DNA from 3 places in the Rhizobium sp. RSm-3 genome. Region 3 is predicted to be linked to each of the others. Evidence: predicted binding sites of a transcription regulator. Region 3 holds the regulator's gene; each other region holds the start of a gene.

Region 1 (5,027 bases), on a different contig from region 3:
GACGAGCGCTCAACCCAACTTTCGAGCGGGTCGAGCTGCTGCTGCAGGATCATGCAGTCCTTGCCGGTCCCCTCCAAGTTTCCACCGTCGAAGGGCGACACGCAACTCGACTTGAGGTGGACATCCATGATGCGAAGCAGTTTTCCACCGATCTTGAGTGTGACCGCAAGACCTGGGCGCGGCCGCTTGTCATCGGGGTTTGCGGGAAGGCTGAGCGCGTCCTCGATGGCGCAGGACACTTTTTCGCCAAGCGTTTTCTTCCAGGCGATGACCAGGCGCTGCACCTTGTATCCCGTGACGGGGCAGAAATCGTAATCGCTGCCGCCATTCGGAAGTACTTCCCGGACCGACTGCTCGCCACTGACTTCCTGGAAGGCGATGATGTCGGCGGGTATGGAACGAGCGATGAAGTTCGCGATCTGCTCCTGCCGCTTGCGGTAGGCATCAAGATTGACGCGAACGGTTCCGCCGGCGAAGTAAACGTTGCAGACGGGGAGGCGGCTGACGTCCCATCCCTCGATTTTGAATGCGTCGATGTCCCATCCTGGTCTGAACCCTGCCTCTTGCGACGGCTTGAACTTGCCGGTGGCGGGATCTTCGACATAGTTCTTCGAACATTCGCCGATCCACTGTTGGACCGTTTGCTGATCCATGTGCCAGCCGAGGTTCCAGGTGGCGATCGTCACCTGGCTTGCCAGGGCCTCGGCCGATCCGAATAGAACGAACAGGCATGCTGCCAGATAGCGGATCATCGACGTCCCCCTCGCCTCAAAGTTGATCTCAAGGAGTGAATTACAATTTTCTAATCTGCGCAAGAGTTCCGCGAGCGCGTGGGCAGCTATTTTCGAGCATTCTCGGGATTGGCAGCCGGTCAGGATGGGCGCCGGAGGTATTCCGGTTCAGCCAACCTGCTCCACAGACAGAGTCCCCATGGGGAGCGGCTTGATCAACGACTTGGCGGAAACGGTGGGATCGAGCCAGTCGGCCCAGGAGCCGCGTTCGAGGATGACGATCTGCCGGTCGTGGTAGGGCGCGATGTCCGGTCCCGGCTCCATCGTCAGCATCGTGAAGGCTTGGCCGACCTCCGGCGTTTCGCGCCAGATGCCGGCGATGCAGAAGATCGCCTCGTCATTCTTCGTGAGCAGCCACTTGTCCTTGCGTTTCTTTTTCGGGTCCTTCGGGTCGGTGAACTCATAAAAGCCGTCGGCGACGATCAGGCAGCGATTGGAGGCGAACTCTCGACCTTCCGACCGGAAATTATACACCGGCCGCTTATTGGGTCCGGGCCAGCTCCAGCGCCGCTGCACGAGCTCGGCCTCATCGCGGGCTCCGTCGATCGATCTGACGATGGGGCCGGCGTCGGTGATCTTGATGTCCTCGCGCGCTTCGAGGTTCGGTATGCCTTCGCCAAAGCGGATCTTGATCTTCAGGTCGGCGAAGTCTTTCGCGATCGAAGCTGCGTCCACCATCAGCCGATAATCATTGCACATGCGTCCCCCATTATAGGTTGGTTGCTTCGAAAAATCGTTCCTGATATGTTCTATCTATGACGAGCGCGAAGGTTTTCCAGTCCGACGCACCGCTTAACGAGCGCCGCGTCATCATAAGATGCCATGACGGCGATGTGGAGATGGTGGAGCTGCCATGGGGGCTGCGTCCCCGCGACGGCGGCCCGCGTGCCGTCAATGTCGTGCGATCGGAAGGGCGGACGTTCCCGAGCCACCGCTGCCTGGTCCCGGCCTCGGAGTTTCTCCATAAGGGCTTCAGCTTCTCGCTCGCCAATGGCGACTGGTTCTATTTCGCGGGGATATGGCGGCCGGCGTTCGATGAATGGCCGGAGGCCTATGCCATCCTGACCATCGAGGCGAGTGCCGATATCGCGCCCTTCCACGATAGGCAGATGGCGGTGCTGACACGAAACCAACGCATGGCCTGGCTCGACGCACTTGTCCCCGAAGAGGAGATTCTCCGGCCGCTGCAGGCTGGCACCTTCCGGGTCAAGCATCGCGCGGGCGTTTCTGCCCAGAAAATGCTGGCGGTCTAAAGTGCCAGTTGCAACTGCGGCTCCGTCTCGGAGGCCCGCCGCTCCAGCGACGACAGCGATACGCCGAGCAGGCGGATGCCCTTTCGAGGCGGAAAGATCGGCGCCAGCAGCAGGCCGACGATCTCCTCCAGGTTGGCGATGGCCGGCAGAGGTGCGGGAACCGTCTTGCTGCGGGTGATCTGGTTGAAGTCGGCATATTTGACCTTAAGCGTCACCGTCTTGGCGCCGATCCCATTGGCCTCGCAATAGGCCCACACCTTTTCGATCAGCGGCTGAAGCCCTTCACGGGCCGGCTCAAAGGTATGGAGGTCCTGGGAAAACGTATCTTCCGCGCCGATGGACTTGCGCACCCGGTTCGGCTTGACTTGGCGCTCGTCGATGCCGCGGGCGATGCCGTAAAAATACGGCCCCGACTTCCCGAAATGCTCGACCAGGAACTCGAGCGTCTGCTGCTTGAGATCGGCGCCGGTGTCGATCCCGAGCCGATGCATCTTTTCGGCCGTCGCGGGGCCGACCCCATGGAATTTCTTGACGGGGAGGGCTTCGACGAAGGCCGGCCCGTTCTTCGGGGTAATGACCGCCTGGCCGTTGGGCTTGTTGAGGTCGCTCGCCATCTTGGCGAGGAACTTGTTGTAGGAAATGCCAGCCGAAGCGTTAAGACCGGTCGCCTGCTTGATCCTGGTGCGGATCTCCAGCGCGATCTCGGTTGCGATCTCCATCCCTTTCAGATTCTCGGTGACATCGAGATAGGCCTCGTCGAGCGACAGCGGTTCGATGAGTGGCGTGTATTCGGCAAAGATCTCACGGATCTGCTGCGACACGGCCTTGTAGACATCGAAGCGGGGCGGCACGAAGATCAGCTCCGGACATTTGCGCTTGGCGGTCACCGACGGCATCGCGGAGTGGACCCCGTATTTGCGCGCCTCGTAGCTCGCCGCCGCGACCACCCCACGGGCAGCCGATCCACCGACGGCAATCGGCTTGCCGCGCAATTCCGGATTATCGCGCTGCTCGACCGACGCATAAAAAGCATCCATGTCGACGTGGACGATTTTTCGGACGAGGGTCGAGCTCATGTCTTTCATGGCGCTTCAGCGATCGCGATCAGATCGGCTTTAGACATTCATGCCGAAACAAAAAGAGAACATAGCAGCCTTCGGCGCGATATCAACCACTTCAAGGGACGCCTCGGGGCCTGCCGTCGAAACCATTCGCTCTCGCCTACAAATGATAGTTCCCGCAACACTTGATTGGGCCCCCAAGCTCCACCCCTGCTCATTCGAAAGCAGGCGGAGTAGGCTCCGTGGCAGACATCCAGTGCACCCACACGCGGACCCCGCGATCCTTCAACGTGTCGAAGATGCGCCTGGTTGGCGTGCCGGCCGTCGCCACCTCGTTATAGACTCCGTCGTCGAGGATCCTGACTTCTTTCAGCCTCGGCAAGTCGAGCAGAGCTTCGATGTGATCGATCCCGGTGCTGAGCTTCAGGTGTTCCAGTTTAGGAAGGGACACGAGGGTGCGCACGTCGACGTTTCCGATCATCGAGATTGCGGAAAACCTTTTCAGGTTCCTGCAAAGCTCGATCCCCGACAGGTCTTTCACATCGAAGACATCATCTTCGCCGTCCCAGAAATACCAGGCGTACTCATAAACGGTTCCGCCGCCGTCGAACTCGATCTCCTCCACCGTGGCGACGAGTTCGTCGGTCAGTGGATATCGTTCCAGATAGTCCCGTGCCTCTGGAATGATTTCATAGCCTTCGTCCTCGAGATCGACGGCTCGTCCGAGAACGTGGGCCGCAAGCTGCGCGGGCGTGCCGAGATCAATGTGCTTCGCGTCGAGAAGCGAAGACAGCACAACGAGCTTGAGGTTTGGATCCGCAAAGGGAGCACCGGCAACGCTCACTGCGGCCGGATAGGATGGCTCCGTCGGTTCCGGATATTCCGCCGCGGGGTTGGAGAAGCCGATTTCGTTGACGGTCTCAAGCGTGAGGCTGACACGCATGGTATAGCCCTCGGGAAATCGTCGCACGCCCATTCGGACGCCTCGCATCATTGGAAGGTCGTCTCCGATCTCAAGCGACGGCATGGCGGAGCGCACCTGCTCGATCGTCATTCCCATTGCGATCTCGCCGACCGGATGCAGGAAGCGATGGTCGTAGTCGAGCATTCCGATCAACCCATCCCGATCGATCCATGCGACGAAGCCGTGGCTGTTTTCGAGCAGGTCGATCTTGCCGCCTTTATGTGGAGCAAGTGGCTTCCAGGCGGCACCCATTGCTGCCTCGACCCTCGCCATCGGCATTCCGGGCCTTAGGGCTGCGAGCGCCGCGATATCCACACTGTCGTTCGATGCTGCCGTCACCCGCCCTCCAGGAATGCTCGCAAGCGCAACCGCAGCCACGCCAACCATCAGATCTCGCTTCCGCATCAAAACGTCAGCCATTCCCTAAGTCCTCGGCTATTTTGTAGCGTCGTGGGAAAATATGCGTGGTCCAACCGGCCTTTCAACCGCGCCCACTTTGCGAGCTCCCTCTCAGGACTTGTCTCGCCCGCCATCCGTGCCAAGGTTCGCCCTGCCTGCTGCTCCCAGGCGAGCCAATACAGGGGCTGAAAACGGCCGGCCTGACCATTTCAGCACACTGTCGCGGAAATCTTGCCGCTCCTCCTCCGAGCTGAATACGCGCGACGGCCACGGGTGGGAGGCGAGTTTTGACATCCAAAAATGGAAGGTTCCCTCATCCTCCTCGAGCGCATAGAGCGAATCCCACGTGCATGTGACGGTCTGGCCGAGGACGGTATAGCTGATGCCATTTGTGTCCACGGTGGATTCGACGGGTTTGCCTATGACGCCTGCTTTCGCCAGCCGCCGGCGGTACATAGAGCGGAGGAATTGCCGTGCGGGCTTGAGCAACAGGTAGGTCAGCGCGGTGCAAGCGCCAATCGTGGTCGCTTCATATACGATAAACGTGACGACGTCGCCG
Region 2 (5,027 bases), on a different contig from region 3:
GCCGACCTTCTGCTGCTGATCGCCGCCCTTGAAGTTGAAGGCGCCGCAATAGGCGCGGGAGTTCATGTCGAACTTACCGAGCTTGATGACTTCGGCGCCGCCCGAGATTTCCTCCCAGACGGTCTTGCTGCCGTCAAGTGCATCGCGGCTCTGGTCGACATAACCGAGATGGACCGTCTCGCCGATGCGGACCGATCCTGCATCAGGCTTTTCCTGGCCGGTGATCATGCGGAACAGCGTCGTCTTACCGGCGCCGTTCGGGCCGATGATGCCGACGATGCCGCCCGGCGGCAGCTTGATCGACAGGTCGTTGATCAGCGTGCGGCCTTCGAAGCCCTTGGTGATGCCTTCCATCTCGATGACCACCTGGCCGAGCCGCTCGCTGACCGGGATGATGATCTGGGCGTCGCCGGGACGCTGTTTTTCGGCCGCCTCCACCAGCTGTTCGTAGGACTTGATACGCGCCTTGGATTTGGCCTGACGGGCCTTCGGGCTGGAGGCGATCCATTCCTGCTCGCGGCTGATCGCCTTCTGGCGGCCGGCCTCTTCCCGGTTTTCCTGCTGCATGCGCTTGGCCTTGGCGAGCAGGTAGGCGGAGTAGTTGCCTTCGTAGGGAATGCCGCGGCCGCGGTCGAGTTCCAGGATCCAGCCGGTGACGTTGTCCAGGAAGTAGCGATCGTGGGTGATCATCATCACGGCGCCCGGATAGTCGCGCAGATGCTTTTCGAGCCAGGCAATCGTCTCGGCGTCGAGATGGTTGGTCGGTTCGTCGAGCAGCAGCAGATCCGGCTGCGAAAGCAGCAGGCGGCAGAGCGCGATACGGCGGCGCTCGCCACCGGAAAGGCTGGTGACATCGGCGTCGCGCGGCGGGCAGCGCAGCGCTTCCATCGCCATCTCGACCTGGCTTTCCAGATCCCAGAGATTCTGGCTGTCGATGATGTCCTGAAGCTTGGCTCCCTCTTCCGCCGTCTCGTCGGAATAGTTCATCATCAGTTCATTATAGCGCTCGAGCACCGCCGTCTTCTTGGCAACGCCTTCCATGACGTTTTCGAACACCGTCTTGTTGGGATCGATGTGCGGCTCCTGTTCGAGATAACCGACCGTGGCACCCTCGGCGAGCCAGGCTTCGCCGGTATACTCCTTGTCCTGGCCGGCGATGATGCGCAGCACAGTGGATTTACCGGCGCCGTTCGGCCCGAGAATACCGATCTTGGCATCCGGGTAGAAGGAAAGGTGGATGTTCTCCAGGATCTTCTTGTTGCCATAGGCCTTGTTGAGGCCGGACATATGATAGATGAACTGACGTGCCATGCTGCGCTGCTCCGGGCGGGAAACTTCGATCGTGCCGCTATGTAGGCGAAACAGCGCCTGCGGGCAACGCCGAAACCCGGTTTACGCAGGATTTCCGGTCAGAAGCCCGCAGCGTCGACGACGCCCTCGTCGCAGCCGAACGTCGTTTTTCCCGCGCCCTGGATCAGATCGCCAAGCCCGGTGCCTTTCGCCGACGCCGCCCCGGCGGCCTCCGAAAGCCCGATCGTCAACCCGCTGACCATCTTGACATTGCCGACCCGTCGGCAGCTCATCTTGACGCGGTCGCCGGCACCCGGCCCAAAACTCTTGTCGAAAGCCGCCTTGATCGCCTCGGCCTTGACAGGCTTGCCGATATTGGCAGCGAAGAGATCGCGCACCGCCGAAGTGTTGAGCGCGCCGACCAGATGCATGCCGACACCGAAATAATCTTCGGCGCTCATTTTCGTGCAGGTGCCGTGCTTGACCCATTCATGCCGTTCCAGGCCGGATTGCGTGCCGGGCATCGCTTTTGCCAGCGCCGCCTGCGTCTCGGCCGACAGCGTGACCGCCGGCAATGTGCTCCACTTGCCATCCTTGTCGGCGGCCTTTTGCTCGGCGCTCACGCCGCAATAATTCTGTCGCATCGGCCAGAGCCCATGCAACGAAAAATTCGTCGCGTCGGGGCGCTCGCCGGTCTGGCTCGCACATTCGGCCTTCTTCTGGTTTGTCTGGCAAAAGGCCGGCTGCCAGCTTGCCGAAAGAATAAAGCGGGTCGCCCCACTGCCCTCCTGCGCGAAAGCGCCGCCGGCAAGAACCATCGATACGGCGAACGCCGCGGTACGCAACTGCATGCTGCTCATTTCAACCCCCAAAAAAGAACAATACAGGAACAAATAAGCACGAAGATTAAAAGCCCGCAACCCTGAATCGCAGCAGGAACGCAATTTGTTATCGGATAAGTCAGGAACCGATGTTGCTTTTGGGCGACGATCTGGTCTGTTGCGGCAGGGAGGATCCAGATGTTTTCTGAAACGCAGAGGCTCGCTGCGCCGGGGGTGTCGCTCGCCTATCACCATGCCGAGGCCGCCGGCCCGGCACGCGGCATCTTGTTGATATCGCACGGCCTCGCCGAACATTCGAAACGCTATCGCGCTTTTGCCGAGGCGATGGCGGCGCGCGGTTATCACGTCTACGCCCATGATCATCGCGGCCACGGCGAGACGACGGCGCCCGACGCGCCGATCGGCTGCTTCGCCCGGCGGGACGGCGTCGAAAAAGTGATCGGCGACGTCCTTGCCATGCGCGCCCATGCGCTCTCGCGCCATCCCGGCCTGCCGGTGATCCTCTTCGGCCATTCGATGGGGGGCCTGATCGCCCTCAATGCCGCGGTCACGGCGCCTTCCGATTTCGACGCCGTCGCCGTCTGGAATTCGAATTTCGCCGTCGGCCTTGCCGGCCGCGCCGCCCAGGCGATCCTGCTTGCCGAACGCATGCTGAAGGGCTCCGACGTGCCGAGCGGCCTGTTGCCGAAACTCACCTTCGCAGCCTGGGGGAAATCGATCCCCGCCCACCGCACCGAGTTCGACTGGCTGTCGCGCCGTCCCGATGAAGTCGACAAATATATCGCCGATCCGCTCTGCGGCTTCGACGCCTCGGTCTCGCTCTGGCTCGACCTCTTCGAACTGACGTTTCGCGCCCCGCAGAAGCTCCATCTGGATCGGCTGCCCCGCGACCTGCCGATCCACCTCGTCGGCGGCGGAGAAGACCCGGCGACGGAGCGCGGAAAAGCCGTGCTCTGGCTGTCAAACCATTTGAAAGCCAGCGGTTTCTCTCGTATCAGCACTGAGATATATCAGGACATGCGGCACGAAACGCTGAATGAGATCGGCGCGGATGCTGCAACCGCCGCCTTCGCGGACTGGTGCGACGAGGCCGTCGCCAGATTGCAAACGGCAAGATTCTGAGCCAGAGAGATTTCATCATGAGCAACACCTCCGCCCGCCCCGTTTCCTCAGCCTCCGAGGTGACGACGGGGCTTGCGCTGATGTTCCTTTCGGTGATGTTCTCGCCGCTGATCGATATCTTCGCCAAGCTCGCCGTCGTCACCATCCCCTCCGCTGAAGTCACCGCCGGCCGTTTCGTCGTGCAGGCGCTATGCATGCTGCCGATCGTCATATGGCGGCGCAGCTTTGCCGATTTCTCCTGGCGCCAGAGCCTGTTCCATGCCATCCGCGGCTTGATCATCACCGTCTCGATGATCTCGTTCGTCACCACGCTGAAATACATGGCGGTCGCCGACGCGATTGCGATCTTTTTCGTCGAGCCGATCATGGTGACGATCCTCGGCGGCATCTTTCTCAAGGAGACGATCGGCTGGCGGCGTTACACCGCCTGCGGCGTCGGCTTTTTCGGGGCGATGCTGATAATCCAGCCGAGTTTCCAGGAGGTCGGCTATATCGCCCTCCTGCCCGTCGTCAGCGCGCTCTGCATCGCGACCTTCGTACTGATGACCCGCGTCCTGTCGCACCGGGAAGATCCCTGGGCGATGCAGTTCCAGATGGGTATCTGGGGCCTCCTCTTCTGCACCATCCTGCTTTTTGCCGGCGAAGGAAGCGGCTCCGATCTCTTTGATCCCGTCATGCCCGAAGGCAGCGCCTGGTTCTACGTCGCCGGCGTCGGCGCCATGGCCGCAATTGCGGGCATCTTCGGCGTCTATGCCTATCGCGCCGCACCCGCCTCGACGCTGGCGCCGCTGCAATATTTCGAAATCGTCTCGGCGACGATCTTTGCCTGGCTGGTTTTCGGCGACTTTCCGGATGCGATCAAATGGCTCGGCATCGCCATCATCATGGCATCGGGCTTGTACATCATCTGGCGCGAGCGCCGCTTTGCTTCAAAGCCTGTATCCGATACATCTGAGGCGACGCTGGTGCCGTAAAAATCGACGAGGGAATATGACGCAGACCACGAAAAGGCCCCCGCTTGCAGGCATCCGGGTGATTGAGCTTGCCCGCGTGCTGGCCGGCCCGTGGGCGGGGCAGATACTCGCCGATCTCGGCGCCGACGTCATCAAGGTCGAAAACCCCGACGGCGGCGACGATACGCGCCAATGGGGTCCGCCCTTCGTCGAAGGCGCCGACGGCGACAATCTTTCGGCCGCCTATTACCACGCCGCCAATCGCGGCAAACGCTCCGTCACCGCCGACCTGAGAAGCCCCGAAGGCCAGGAGCTCGTCCGCCGCCTGGTTGCGTCAGCCGATGTGGTGATCGAGAATTTCAAGCTCGGCGGCCTCGTCAAATACGGGCTCGACTACGACAGCCTGCGCAAGGTGAACCCGAAACTCGTCTATTGCTCGATCACCGGCTTCGGCCAGACCGGCCCTTACGCCAGCCTCGCCGGCTATGATTACATCGTCCAGGGCATGTCCGGCTTCATGTCGATCACCGGCGAGCCGGACGGCCAGCCGATGAAGGCGGGCGTGGCGATCGCCGATATCTTCACCGGCATCTATGCCGTCTCGGCGATAGAGGCCGCCCTGATCCACGCGCTCAAGTCGGGCGAAGGCCAGCTCGTCGACATGGCCCTGCTCGATGTGCAATCGGCCGTGCTGGCCAATCAGAACATGAATTACCTGGTCTCCGGCACAGCACCCACCCGCCTCGGCAATGCCCATCCGAATATCTCGCCCTATGAGGTCGTGCCGGCGGCGGACGGTTATCTTATCCTCGCAGTTGGA
Region 3 (5,027 bases):
GACGACGGGGGCGCCCATCGACGCCATGATCGGCAGCGAGCGCATGTCGGAAACCAGAGTGTTGTAACCGAAGGAGGCGCCGCGTTCGCAGAGCAGCACGTTCGGGTTGCCGCTGGCGTTGAGCTTCTTCAGCACATTCTTCATGTCCCAAGGGGCAAGAAACTGGCCCTTCTTGACATTGACCGCGCGGCCGGTCTCGGCGGCGGCGATCAGAAGGTCGGTCTGGCGGCAGAGGAAGGCCGGGATCTGCAGGACATCGACCACCTTTGCCACTTCGGCGCATTGCTCGGCGGTGTGAACGTCGGTCAGGACGGGAAAGCCGAACTCCTTCTTGAGATCGGCAAAGACCTGCATGCCCTTTTCAAGGCCGATGCCGCGCTCGGCCGAAAGCGAGGTCCGGTTCGCCTTATCGAAGGAACTCTTGTAGACGAGGCCGATGCCGAGCTTGGCACAGAGCTCCTTCAGCGTGCCGGCAACCATGAAGGCATGGTCGCGGCTCTCCATCTGGCAAGGGCCGGCAATCAGCGACAGGCGGCCGGTATTGGAAAAGGTGACCTGGCCTGCGCCCTCGCCGATCCTCACTTCCGAATTCGTATCAGTGCTCATCATCTTTCCTCGAAGGCGAAAAGCGTGCCCTGCCCGGGTGCCGGCTTCACCAGAATGCGATTGTTCTTGCGCGTGTATGTCACTCCGTTAGCAGCCAAATGTGCTTCTGTCACGGCAAGATCGGCAACAGCGAAGAGGATAGCCCGGCCGCGCAGGCCGCGGTCGGCGGAGGAGACGGCAACCTCGAAATAGGCCTCCAGCCCTTCCGGCGTCATCAGGCTGATTTTCGCATTCGGCGCCGCGATATTGACGCCGAAACCGGTTTTCTCGACGGCCGATTGCGCCATGGCAAGGCTGACGAAGCCGGCGAAGGCGGCGGCATCAGGCGCGCAGAGGGCGATCTCGGCGATGCCGGTGACGCCATTGGCATGCGTCTCCAGCGCGCCGCGGTCGGCCGGCAATGGATTGATGCGCTGGCAGGTGAAGAGAAAGAAATCGGGTGCCCGCAGATCACCTGCAAAGGCTAGTTTGAAGCTGCCGACGCTCTTAGAGCCGTCCGGCATTTTCATCGCCCGGCTGAACTCCAGCATGTCGCCGGCGTTCAATCCGCCTGCAATGAAGCTTTGATGGTCGAGGCCGGCATCTTCAGTGCCGAAAACCACCGCCGAAAGCCCTTCCTCGCCGCAACGGAAGCGGAAGGCCCGGTTGCGGGCGGTGAAGACATTGCCTTGCCGCGCTGATGCCTCGGTCTCCTCGACGCTCGCGATACCGAGCGGCTCCAGATAGGTCTTGTCGGCAAAGAAGACGCAGGCATTCTCCGTTCCGAAGGGATGGCGGGCATCGGCGGCAACGGTGAAGCCGAGCTTGCCGAGCCTTTCGCGCGCCAGATCGATATTGACGACGGGCAGCACGACATGATCCAGCGGGTGCGGCTTGGCGGAATGCGTGTTCATGATATCCCCTCCTGCAATCGCGAAGAGATGTGCGACGACGCCATCCTCAATGCAAGACATGTGTGCCAATCCGGCGAATGAAAATAAAAATCTCAACGAGTTGGCGCCAAGTTTTACGGAAATTTAGCTACTTGCGGAACACATATGGAACATATAGTGTCTGTTCTGGATTTGTTTCAATCAGGGGTCACACGTCGATGCTCACGCGCAAACAACAGGAGCTTCTCCTTTTCATTCACGAGCGCATGAAAGAATCCGGCATTCCGCCCTCTTTCGACGAGATGAAGGATGCCCTGGATCTGGCCTCGAAATCCGGCATTCACCGGCTGATCACAGCACTCGAGGAACGCGGTTTCATTCGCCGCCTACCGAACCGCGCCCGGGCGCTCGAGGTCATCAAGCTTCCCGAGGCCTACAGCCCCAGCATCCAGCCCCGGCGCGGCTTTTCGCCGAGCGTCATCGAGGGCAGCCTCGGCAAGCCCCAGCCGGTCGCCGCCCCCGCGCCTGTCAAACCCGTCGCCGACAACGGCAACTCGGTCTCGGTGCCAGTCATGGGCCGAATCGCTGCCGGTGTTCCGATCTCAGCGATCCAGAACAACACCCACGACATCGTCGTTCCCTCAGACATGCTCGGCTCCGGTGAACATTACGCGCTGGAGGTGAAAGGCGATTCGATGATCGACGCCGGCATTTTCGACGGCGACACGGTGATCATCCGCAACGGCAGCACCGCAAGTCCCGGCGACATCGTCGTCGCCCTGGTCGACGACGAGGAGGCGACGCTGAAGCGCTTCCGGCGCAAGGGCGCGTCGATCGCGCTTGAAGCGGCCAACCCTGCTTATGAGACCCGGATCTTCGGACCGGACCGCGTCAAGGTGCAGGGCAAGCTCGTCGGCCTCATTCGCCGCTATCACTGACGCTGGACGGGCCGGTTTCGGCAAAACTGTTGCTGCGCCAGTCATAGGCACGTTGGCGCATCCACGGCCGCGACAGGCTCTCGAATGCGGTTGCGACCTCCAGGCCGGCAGCCGCGAAGCGCAATTCGACGGAACCGGTCCTGCGCAACGTCTCACCGGTGAAGAGCGTCGCGCCTGAGCGGCAGCTGTTGAACCGCAGACGGACAGCCGTCACGACAATATCGGCCGCATCGCAGGCCGGACCGAGATAGGCGGCATTGTCGATGACCGTTACCACGCGGCCATTGCCAAGCCTTGATGTGCACCAGGCCTTCTTGACGCAGGAAAAGCGGTTTGCTTCGCCGCCCGCGGCCGCCGCCCGCATCGCCGTCCTCGCTTCGTTCTGCTGATCGCGGGAAAGCCTGACGCGGCGGTCTTCTCCCTCCGGCGGGATAGCGGGGCCGTCCAGCATCGTCGGCGGGTGATGGGTCGGCAGGACCAGCGCTCTCTGCCACTGGTCGAAGATGAAATCCGGCGGGTTTTCACGGTTGGAAGCCATTGCCGCCCCTGCAACGAGCGCGACCAGGCTGCCATCCTCCGAAATCACCAAATCCGGCGGCCGGGGGACCGGCAGAACCAGCAGGATGAGCGTCGAGACGGCGAGGATCAATGTACCGACATGGCGCAGCCGGGTGCGCAGCAGCGTCAGCAGCAGGAAGCCTGCCACGGCCACGGCGAAATACCAAGCGGGCAAACGGCCGACGCCGATATCGCCGCCCCAGCCGGACACCGTCTTGGCGACAGCGATTACCAGGTCGAGGCCGAAGCCGACCACCTCCCAGAGTGGAGCGTCCAGACCGAACGGCATCAGCAACATCGCCAGCAGCCCGGCCGGCATGACGATGAAGGAGATGATCGGCATCGTCGCGAGGTTTGCCGGCAGGCCGTAAGCGGTCAGCCGATGAAAATGCTCGATCGAAAACAGCGCCGTGGAAAAACCGCCGATCAGCGAGGTCAGTAGGACACCGCCGAAGAAACCGGCGACGGCCACGACCGGCCGGAAGATCGGCAGCTTGAGCAAGGCGTTTTCGCGGATGCGCCGGTCCTTCCACAGCTGATAGCCCGATACCAGTGCCAATGTGGCGGCAAAGGACATCTGGAAGCTCGGCCCCAAGACTTCGGAGGGTGAAATGACGATGATGACTAGCGCCGAGAGAACGACATTGCGCAGGCTGATCGACGGCCGATCGAAGAAGACGGCAATCAGCATGATGGCCATCATGATGAAGGCGCGTTCGGCCGAGACACCGAAGCCGGAGATCAGGAAGTAGGCGGTGACGGCAATGAGCGCGCCTGATGCGGCGATCTTCTTCGTCGGATAGGCCTGAGCGACGGCCGGAAAGAGACTGAGCAGCATGCGGAAGCCGACGAAGAAAATGCCGGCCGACAGCGCCATGTTGAGGCCCGAGATCGCGACGATATGGGCAAGGCCCGACTGGCGCAGCGCCTCCGTCGTCGCATTCGAGATGGCGCGCCGCTCGTCGGTCACCAGCGCGGCGGCGAAGGCGCCGGTGTCGCCGGGCAGGATCGACCGTATGCGGTCGCCGATGCTGCTGCGCAGCCGGTAAAGCCATTCGAGCAGCGCTTCCGACGTCGATCTTGCCGCTTGCGGACCCGCCTCCAAATCCTTCTCCGGAGCGCCATAGAAGAAGCCGTTGGCGCCGATGCCGTCGAAATAGGCGCCGAAGGAGAAGTCGTTGAGTTCGGGAAGTGCGGGGCCTGAGGGCGGCGTCAGCCGTGCCCTGCCGGTGACGATGTCGCCGATCTCGAAAGGCGTGTCGGCGCCGCGGACAATCGCGGTTATGCGCCCCGGCGACCGCTTCAACTCCGGCGCTTCAGTGCCGGTGACGGCAAGAATGTAGCGCCAGCGCCCACGGCCGTCGCCTTCGCGCCGTTCGACACGGCCGGTCACCGTCGTCGTCACCGAGGAATCGAGGATAACGGTCGAAGCCCGCCAGCTCTCGAACTGTGCGCAGAGCATGCCGCAGACCACAAGTGCCAGCGCCAGCAGCGTTGCCCGCAATGCCGTCCGGCTGCGGCCGGTCATCAGAACAGCGATCGTCAGCACCGACAGCGAGAGTAGCGATGCAAAAAGCGGAAAATCGGATGCCGCGAGAAACCAGAAGGCGGCGCCGGCGCCAAGGAAGACCGGTGAAAGCAGCAGCAGGCGGCCGTGATCTGCCTCCTCGCCCAGCATGTGCTTGCAGGCCCGCAGCGAATGCCGGGCCGCAGCCGGCAGCCGGTGGCGCCAGGGTGTCGCCGACTGCGTCCTTGCCGGTCGCGCCACCACGGCAGGCGGAGAAAAACCGGAGGAGCCGGCTGAGCCGGCGCCAGCTTCCGGCCGCAATTCGACTGTCGTCAGTTCCTGCATACGCCGCCCAAGGTCACCCGCGAAGGCGGTCAGAATGCAACCTCCAATCAAATCCGGCAAGAATAATCGATTGAAATGTGAGGGAAAATCGCGAGCGCCAAAAGGCCAGTCGAATCATTGGTTTCCGATATGCGCGCTGCTCATCGCTGCAGTGCCTAAAAGGTGATACTGCAATGCACAAAATGCCGTCACGGTAACTTG

Evidence for each region. Region 3 encodes LexA, which represses DNA repair genes until DNA is damaged. Its sites were predicted from a motif close to TGTTCNNNNTGTGTTCNG; they were not measured.
Region 1: a site for LexA is predicted at 3,174-3,191, ahead of dinB (DNA polymerase IV). Genes of this name have one in related genera too.
Region 2: a site for LexA is predicted at 2,165-2,182, ahead of BBJ66_RS14030 (ribonuclease T2 family protein). Genes of this name have one in related genera too.

What each region holds. Positions count from the first base shown of each region.
Region 1 covers NZ_MAWZ01000018.1:10,368-15,394, forward strand. Annotated here, with positions in the region: gene BBJ66_RS17350 (endonuclease/exonuclease/phosphatase family protein) at 1-752, opposite strand, end outside; gene BBJ66_RS17355 (SOS response-associated peptidase family protein) at 900-1,490, opposite strand; gene BBJ66_RS17360 (SOS response-associated peptidase family protein) at 1,547-2,044, shown strand; gene dinB (DNA polymerase IV) at 2,041-3,129, opposite strand; gene BBJ66_RS17370 (DUF7256 domain-containing protein) at 3,320-4,489, opposite strand; gene BBJ66_RS17375 (YcxB family protein) at 4,580-5,027, opposite strand, start outside.
Region 2 covers NZ_MAWZ01000013.1:172,881-177,907, forward strand. Annotated here, with positions in the region: gene ettA (energy-dependent translational throttle protein EttA) at 1-1,311, opposite strand, end outside; gene BBJ66_RS14030 (ribonuclease T2 family protein) at 1,410-2,150, opposite strand; gene BBJ66_RS14035 (alpha/beta fold hydrolase) at 2,310-3,254, shown strand; gene BBJ66_RS14040 (DMT family transporter) at 3,272-4,228, shown strand; gene BBJ66_RS14045 (CaiB/BaiF CoA transferase family protein) at 4,245-5,027, shown strand, end outside.
Region 3 covers NZ_MAWZ01000027.1:27,269-32,295, reverse strand. Annotated here, with positions in the region: gene kdsA (3-deoxy-8-phosphooctulonate synthase) at 1-606, opposite strand, end outside; gene BBJ66_RS21935 (VOC family protein) at 606-1,499, opposite strand; gene lexA (transcriptional repressor LexA) at 1,697-2,416, shown strand; gene BBJ66_RS21925 (ComEC/Rec2 family competence protein) at 2,397-4,826, opposite strand.